2 regions of the Rhizobium sp. LARHSG275 genome follow, and region 1 is predicted to be linked to the other one. Evidence: riboswitches for the same ligand, from Rfam matches in the RefSeq annotation. Region 1 holds a riboswitch; the other holds the start of a gene.
What was found. A riboswitch is a leader RNA that binds a small molecule or an ion and turns the genes downstream of it on or off. The one in region 1 is predicted to bind cobalamin.

Region 1 (4,195 bases):
CCGGAGGCATATTTCGAGTTTTCGAAGCCCTTGAAGCTCGTGCCGCGTTCGACCGCCAAAAGGTTCGAGGCGCGGACTGCGTGGTAGGTCACCGTATAGAAATAGATATTGGTGAAATCGATGCCTTCGTCGGAGCCGTAGAAGATGCGTTCGCGAGCGAGGTAACCGTGCAGGTTCATCTGACCGAGGCCGATCGCATGGCTCTCGTCATTGCCCTTCTCGATCGAAGGAACCGAAGAGATGTGGCTCATGTCGGAAACGGCCGTCAGCGCCCGGATCGAGGTTTCGATCGTCTTGCCGAAATCGGCGGAATCCATTGCCGCGGCAATATTCAGCGAGCCGAGATTGCAGGAAATATCCTTGCCGAGATGTTTGTAGGAGAGGTCGTCATGATATTCGCTAGCCTCGCTCACCTGCAGGATCTCCGAGCAGAGATTGCTCATAGAGATGCGCCCGGCGATCGGGTTCGTCCGGTTCACTGTGTCCTCGAACATGATGTAGGGATAGCCGCTCTCGAACTGAATTTCGGCAAGCACCTGGAAGAATTCGCGCGCCTTGATCTTCTTCTTGGAGATGCGGGCGTCGTCCGCCATCTCGCGGTACTTTTCCGTCACCGAAATCTCGGTGAACGGCACGCCATAGACGCGCTCCACGTCATACGGCGAGAACAGGTACATGTCTTCGTTGTTCCTCGCCAGTTCGAAGGTGATGTCGGGCACGACGACGCCGAGCGACAGCGTCTTGATGCGGATCTTCTCGTCGGCATTTTCGCGCTTGGTATCGAGGAAGCGCATGATATCGGGGTGGTGGGCGTTCAGATAGACGGCCCCCGCCCCCTGCCGCGCGCCGAGCTGGTTGGCATAGGAGAAACTGTCTTCGAGCAGCTTCATCACCGGGATGATGCCCGACGACTGGTTCTCGATATGTTTGATCGGCGCGCCGGCCTCGCGGATGTTCGTCAATGACAGCGCCACGCCGCCGCCACGCTTCGACAATTGCAGCGCCGAATTGATCGACCGGCCGATCGATTCCATATTGTCCTCGACGCGCAGCAGGAAGCAGGAAACCAGTTCGCCGCGCTGCTTCTTGCCGGCATTGAGGAAGGTCGGCGTCGCCGGCTGGAAGCGGCCGGAAATGATCTCCTCGACCATGTCGCGGGCAAGCCCCTCGTCGCCGCGCGCGAGCGCCAGCGCCACCATGCAGATGCGGTCTTCATAGCGCTCGAGATAACGCTTTCCGTCGAAGGTCTTCAGCGTATAGCTGGTGTAGTATTTGAAGGCGCCGAGGAAGGTCGGGAAACGGAACTTCTTGGCATAGGCCTGGTCGAACAGATCGCGCACGAAATTGAAGGAATACTGGTCGAGAACCTCCTGCTCGTAATAACCCTCGGTGACGAGGTAATCGAGCTTTTCCCGGAGGTTGTGAAAGAACACCGTGTTCTGGTTCACATGCTGCAGGAAATACTGCTTGGCAGCCAAACGATCCTTGTCGAGCTGGATCCGTCCCTCATCGTCATAGAGGTTCAGCATCGCGTTCAGCGCGTGATAGTCGAGCGTTTCCGCCGCTTTCAAAGGGCGTTCGCCGGCGGGATGAGCAAAAGTGTTATGCGGTTTTGCGCCCGCATCCCGCGTCAGAGTTGTTCCCGTGTCCAAAACCGTTCCATTCCGTGTTTGACGTTGGCGACATCCGCTTCCGTGCCCAGCAGCTCGAACCTGTAGAGGTAAGGCACCTGGCATTTCTGCGAGACCACGTCGCCGGCGAGCCCGTATGTCTCGCCGAAATTGCTGTTGCCCGCGGCAATCACGCCGCGGATGTGTCCTCGGTTTTCCGCATCGTTGAGGAAACGGATCACCTGCTTGGGAACGGCACCCTTGCCGCCGTCGCCGCTATAGGTCGGCACAACAAGCACGAAGGGTTCGCGGATATGGAACGCGTCAGCTGCGCCTGCCGGAATGCGCGTTGCGCGCAGTCCGAGCTTGGCGACGAACCGATGGGTGTTCTCGGATCGGCTGGAATAATAGACGATCAGCCCCATCGCTTTTCTCGATCAGGAGAGTGCGCTGATCATGTCGGGGCGGAAGCCCGCCCAATGCTGCTCGCCGGCGATGACGACAGGCGCCTGCATGTAGCCGAGGCTGCGGACGCGATCGAGCGCTTCGGCATCCTCAGAGATATCGACGATGTCATAATCGACACCCAGGCGGTCGAGGGCACGGTAGGTGGCGGTGCACTGGACGCAGGCAGGCTTGCTGTAGACGGTAATGGTCATGATATTCCTCGTGACGCGATTGGGACGCAGGACATCGATCGGAAATCTGCCGATATCCGTCGAAAAATCTCTGGTGATTTGAGCTATGCGGCCGTTTAGCCGCTGGGCGTGCTCCGCCCTCTACCTCGAGCGGGTGGCGGCCTGAACTGAGATACTGACATGACTTCACCCCGAAGTGGCTCAATGCGAAGGTTTCGGGGGCGGAGGCTCAGGCCTGCGAAACGTGATGCGGAGATTCCCCGCAGCCATGTAACGCGACCTTCCGGACACCCCGCCCGTGGACGTTTCGTTCGAGGCAGGTCTCCTGGCTCACGGGTCAAAGCACCCTGCCCCAGCCTTCCCGGAGCATCATGCTCCAGTGACCTGAAATCGGACAGTTGCTCGCCGCTTACAGTTGCGGGGGCAGCTCCGGCATTGCCGCGCCATGATGGCGAGGCGCACCGTATTCCCGTCTTAGCCGCCGATCCTCACGAATCGATGGAACCTCGAACACTAGATATAGTACGCCAATCCAAATTCGCGTCAACGGATGGTTTGTGCATTGCGTTACGACAGGTTTGAAATCGCTACGTTCCTGTGAAGAAGATGGATAACGAAAGCTTAAAGAAAGCAAGCTGTGGAGAAAGCCCTCACGATGAGAGCCGACCTATGGCCGGTCCCGCGATTTTCGATTCGAGACCTGGCTCGAATCGTCGATGGGACATCCCGCCGGTGACGAGCGCCGGAGGAGGAAGTCAGGAATGTTATATTTTTATCCGAAGCAGCCGCAGCGCGTTGATCGTCACCAGCACGGTGGCGCCGGTATCGGCGAGGATCGCCGGCCAGAGCCCGGTGATACCGGCGATCGTCGTCACCAGGAACACCGCCTTCAGCGCGAGTGCGATGGTGATATTCTGCAGGATGTTGCGCATCGTGCGTTTGGAAAGTTCGATCATCCGCGCCACGTCGCCGACGCGTCCGTGCAGCACGGCGGCATCCGCCGTCTCGAGCGCCACATCGGTGCCGCCGCCCATAGCAATGCCGATATCGGCAGCAGCCAGCGCCGGAGCATCGTTGATGCCGTCGCCGACCTTGGCGACGATGAAGCCCTGGTGCTTCAATTCGCCGACGACCCGCTGCTTGTCCTCAGGCATCATCTCGCCGCGCCAGTCGATGCCGAGCATGCCGGCAACGGCTGCCGCGGTCCGTTTGTTGTCGCCCGTCAACATCATCGCCTTGACGCCTGCTGATTTGAGGGCAGCGAGCCCGGCCTCGGCATCCTCGCGCGGCTCGTCGCGCATGGCGATCAAACCCGCCGCAACACCGTTGACGAGCAGCACCGACACGCTCTTGCCCTCGTCGTTCAGCGCCGCGATGCGTGCATCCTGTTCAGCACTGAGCGCCCCGCGCTCACAGGCGGCGGGCGGCGACAGCAGGTCCAGCGTCTCGCCGCCGACTTTGCCGCTGACGCCCTTGCCCGGCAGCGCTTCCAGCTCGAAGGCCGGCGGCACGGGAACGCCGTCTGACTTGGCGCGGTTGAGAATCGCCAGCGCCAGCGGATGGCTGGAACCCTGCTCCAGCACCGCCGCGCGCGACAGCACCTGCGCCTCGCTCAATCCGAAGGAGATGATATCGGTGACCTGAGGCCTGCCATCCGTCAGCGTGCCTGTCTTATCGAAGGCGACCATCGTCACCTTGCCGAGCGTTTCCAGCACCGCGCCGCCCTTCATCAACAGCCCGCGCCGCGCACCTGATGAAAGCGAGGCGGCAATTGCCGCCGGCGTCGAAATGACGAGTGCGCAGGGGCAGCCGATCAAGAGGATCGCAAGGCCCTTATAGACCCATTCGCCCCACGGGCCGGCAAACAGCAGCGGCGGAACGACCGCGACCAGTGCTGCAACCACGACCACGCCGGGCGTGTAATAGCGCGAAAACCGATCGATGAAG
Region 2 (4,195 bases), on a different contig from region 1:
ACCTCGGGAAGCATGGTCGTCATCGGCGGCGAGAATGCCGATTATTGCGCCGAGCTCTCGCAGTCCGAAGCCCGCATGATCGACAACATCCGCTATCTCCAGGACCGCCGTGAGGAGCTGCGCAACCAGACCGACGGCAATGACGACGCGCGCCGCGAGCTGACCGCCGCTCTCGACCGCAATGGCTGCAACAGCGAAAACGTCTATGCCCCGAGCGATCGCAGCGCCGACGAACCGGCTCCAAGCGTCGAGGAACAGGCGATGCGCACCGATACCTTCATTCCGCTCGGCGGTGGTGACGAGGTCGATCCGCGTTACGGCGTGCCGCGGGCCGAGATGCTATCTCCGGTCAGCACCATGTGCGTGCGCAGTTGCGACGGCGGCTTCTTCCCGATCAGCTCGAACGCCACATCGGTCGATTTCGGCCGCGACGCCCAGACCTGCGCCAAGATGTGCCCGGGCATCGAGACCGAACTGTTCTATCGTGACGTGACGAGCACCGAAGCCTCGAACATGATCTCGGTCGCAACGGGCACGCCCTACAGCGCCATGAAAAATGCCTTTGCCTACAAGAACCGCACGCCCGGGGAAAAGTCCTCCTGCGCCTGCAATCTCACCGCCTATTATGAGGAGATGCGCGGCAAGCAGGTGGTGAGCGAACCGCCGCAGCAGAGCTCCATCACCACCATCCGCACCAATCCCCCGGCGAAGGATGCCGCAGCTGCGCCGCAATCATCCGTTCCCGAGCGCCCCTACGATCCGACGCAGAACCGCGTCCGTCAGGTCGGCCCGCAGTTTCTGGCCGGCGATCAGGGCTCGATCGACCTCACCAATCCGGCAACGCCGGGCCCGCAACCACAACAACAGCAGTGATATCAATCAAGCCACCCAAACCGCGCGGCGGTTTTGGGACTACGACATGCATCTTCGATGCGACGCACTTTATTTAGGGCTCGCTTCGTCCCCATCCATCATGAAAGACGAGTTCCTCGAGCGGCAGCCGCTGCCGCCAGCCTTTGACGGAGAGTTCCGGCTCGTCATAGAGCCGATCGACGAAACCGGCACAGAGCCAGGCGACCACCTCGATATGCTCGGGTATGCCGAGAATGCTCTTCAGGTCGCCTTCATGAAAGATGCTGACCCAGCCGACGCCGACCCCTTCCGCCCGCGCGGCAAGCCAGAGGTTCTGGATGGCGCAGACTGTGGAATAGCTATCCATCCTCGGATTGTGCGTACGCCCCAGCACCACGCTGCCGCCGCGGGTGGGATCGCAGGTCACGCAGATCCCGAGCGGCGCCTCCGTAATGCCTTCGAGCTTAAGCGAACGATATGCCTGCCGCCGTTCGCCTTCGAACATCAGCGCCGCCTCCTCGTTGGCGCTGGCAAAGGCATCCCGGACGCGCGCCCGCACAGTCGGGCTTTTCACCAGAATGAAATTCCACGGCTGCATGAAACCAACCGACGGCGCGTGATGGGCGGCCGTCAACAGACGCTCCACGACATCGTCTGGCAAGGGATCGGGCAGGAACTGGCTGCGAACGTCGCGCCGCGTCATGATCGCATGATAGACGGCCTCGCGTTCGGCCAAGGAAAAACCGGACGCCGCCGAAAGGGCATCCTCATCAAAGGGTCGCATCGTCAAATCCCCAACAACGCAACCGCCCCGCCGTCCGCGCGGATCGGTCTATCTAGCCAGGCCGGTCTTCTGACTGGGCGTCATCCGTCTGCCGCAGCCTTCCCGGCAAGAAGCCAGTGGCGTGATAAGCGGCAAACGTCGGCCTTACAGCGTTGGGCACGTTCCGGCTTTGCACCGGATTCCCGATTCTCCCGCCTTACCGGCGGGCACCTGACGGCGCATCTATTTCAGGAAAGCGCGGCGGCGGCAAGGCGGCCCGCACGCCGCCGACACGCTGCATTGGCCTTCGGCGATGTCGATGACGCCGACAGCAGCCAGGCAACCGCGATCAATGCCGTTGCCCAGCGTATCTCCATTCCTCCACCGTCCAGCGCGATACGGCAGTACCCGCCGGTTGGCTGGGCTTGGCGCCGGCAGGCGCCAGGGTGAAACGACCCGCATGTACCCAGCACCCCATTCTACTTTATGATTTATTCACACATCAAATACACACTGCGTTTGCGCGTTTTGGGTTGCTATCAGGACATGGGCATGAGGGCTCGTGATGTGACCGTCGGCGTCGATGCCCGTATTGATACGCCAGTCGGGAACATGTCCGACTGAGCCGCAATTCTAGGCCGCCGCGGAATGTTCCAATTTTTGAAAACGATGCCTCTGACCGCCAAGCTGGCGGCGATTATCGTTGCCGTGAACCTCTGCGGCATTTCCGCTTTCGCCACCTATACCTGGATGTACGAAACCCGGGCCTTGATCGATGGCGCCAAGGCGAACTGGTCCAAGGATGCCGAGCAATTTGCATCTCTGGCGGCGGGCGGCGTCAAATGGGGGAAGGCGAACGCCGTTCGAGAGGCTTATTCGCTCTATCGCGACGACCCCTCGCTCGATCTCGTGCAGTTTGCCGCATTCAACGCCGAACCTGCCGCCGTCGATACTTGGGCGCGCGATGGCGTCGATGGTTTGCCGGCACCAGCCGATCTGGCAAAGAGCCTCAGCGCGAAACCGGAAAAGACGACCATCGATGACGGTAGAATATCTGCCGGCGTCGTGACGATCATCGCGCCGCTCCCGCTGGATAAGTCGGGCAAGGCCACCGGTTACGTCGTCACGAACTGGTCCGTCGAAAAAATCGCTTCCGAAGTCAGGCAGAAAGTTCTCATTTCGCTGCTTACGCAGTCCGCGATCACCGCCATGGCCGTCGTTGCTTTCCTTCTCGCCATGCGCAGCCTCGTCGGTCGGCCCATCAGGGTGATCAGCGAACGAATCAGCGCGTTGCAGAAAGGCGATCTGGTCTCTCCCGTCACCTACAGGGAAAATGGCGACGAGATCGGCTTTCTGGCGCGCGCATTGGAAGTTTTCCGTCACGAGGCGATTGCGAAGGTCGAGAGAGAGCAGGCCGCGGCCGAGCAGAGCGCTTCGCTCGACGCCGAACGGGCGCGCAACGCATTGTTGACGGAAGATGCCAGCAATACCCAGCGGCTGGTCATGAACGCTCTCGCAAATGCATTGGAAGGGCTCGCCGCCGGTGATTTCTCGATACATCTGGCCGATGTCGGTCCAGAATTCGATAAATTGCGGCAGGATTTCAACAACATGGTCGATGCGGTCGCGGCCGCTCTGACAGAGATCAAGACCGCTTCCGTGGCGGTTGAAACCGGCTCCAGCGAGCTGGCGAACTCCGCGGATCAACTCGCCAGGCGGACCGAGCAACAGGCAGCAGCATTGGAACAGACCGCTGCGGCACTGGATGAGGTGACCACCACGGTCAGAACATCGTCGCAACGGGCTGAAAATGCCGGGCAGTTGGTCGAGGAGACAAAGCGGAGCGCTCATGTCTCGGCGACGGTGGTGCGCGATGCAATCGGCGCGATGGACCGGATTCAAACCTCATCGAGCCAGATCGGCCGCATTATCGGCGTCATCGACGAAATCGCCTTCCAGACGAACCTGCTGGCGCTGAACGCCGGTGTCGAGGCGGCGCGCGCCGGCGAGGCCGGCAAGGGTTTTGCGGTCGTCGCGCAGGAAGTGCGTGAACTCGCTCAGCGGTCGGCAAATGCCGCAAAGGAAATCAAGAACCTGATCAACGTATCCGGCCAGGAAGTTGCCGCGGGCGTCGGGCTGGTGAACGAAACCGGTGACGCCCTGCTGAAGATCGAGGAGCAGATCAACCGCATCAGCGATAGCATCGCTTCCATCGTCCAATCCTATCGCGAACAGGCGACGGGCTTGCAGGAAATCAACAGCGCAATCAACCAGATGGATCAGACGACACAGCAGAACGCGGCAATGGTCGAGGAAACCAACGCGGCTTGCCACGAACTGCTGTCGCAAGGACGCCTGCTGCAGGACTCGGCCGGCAGGTTCGTGGTCGGTGGGTCTACCGCCAGCCAGCCCAAACCCGTTCAAGCCGCCCGCCAAGCTCGTCCCGAGCCCAGAGCCTTCACGCAGCGTCATGCAGGCAATGCCGCCGTTGCCGCTGCTCCCGGTGCCTGGGAGGAGTTCTGACGTCGTCTGCATCCGATAAGCCTTAGATCTCAGCAACCTATAACCAGGAAGGAAACG

Region 2: linked by a shared signal. The riboswitch ahead of bluB (5,6-dimethylbenzimidazole synthase) and the one ahead of nrdH (glutaredoxin-like protein NrdH) in region 1 are both predicted to bind cobalamin.

What each region holds. Positions count from the first base shown of each region.
Region 1 is NZ_JBIXJN010000039.1:6,951-11,145, forward strand. It holds gene nrdE (class 1b ribonucleoside-diphosphate reductase subunit alpha) at 1-1,652, opposite strand, end outside; gene nrdI (class Ib ribonucleoside-diphosphate reductase assembly flavoprotein NrdI) at 1,631-2,035, opposite strand; gene nrdH (glutaredoxin-like protein NrdH) at 2,048-2,269, opposite strand; cobalamin riboswitch at 2,547-2,772, opposite strand; gene ACIPSK_RS31945 (heavy metal translocating P-type ATPase) at 3,013-4,195, opposite strand, start outside.
Region 2 is NZ_JBIXJN010000007.1:8,357-12,551, forward strand. It holds gene ACIPSK_RS10455 (DUF2865 domain-containing protein) at 1-873, shown strand, start outside; gene bluB (5,6-dimethylbenzimidazole synthase) at 947-1,636, opposite strand; cobalamin riboswitch at 1,679-1,865, opposite strand; gene ACIPSK_RS10465 (methyl-accepting chemotaxis protein) at 2,264-4,138, shown strand.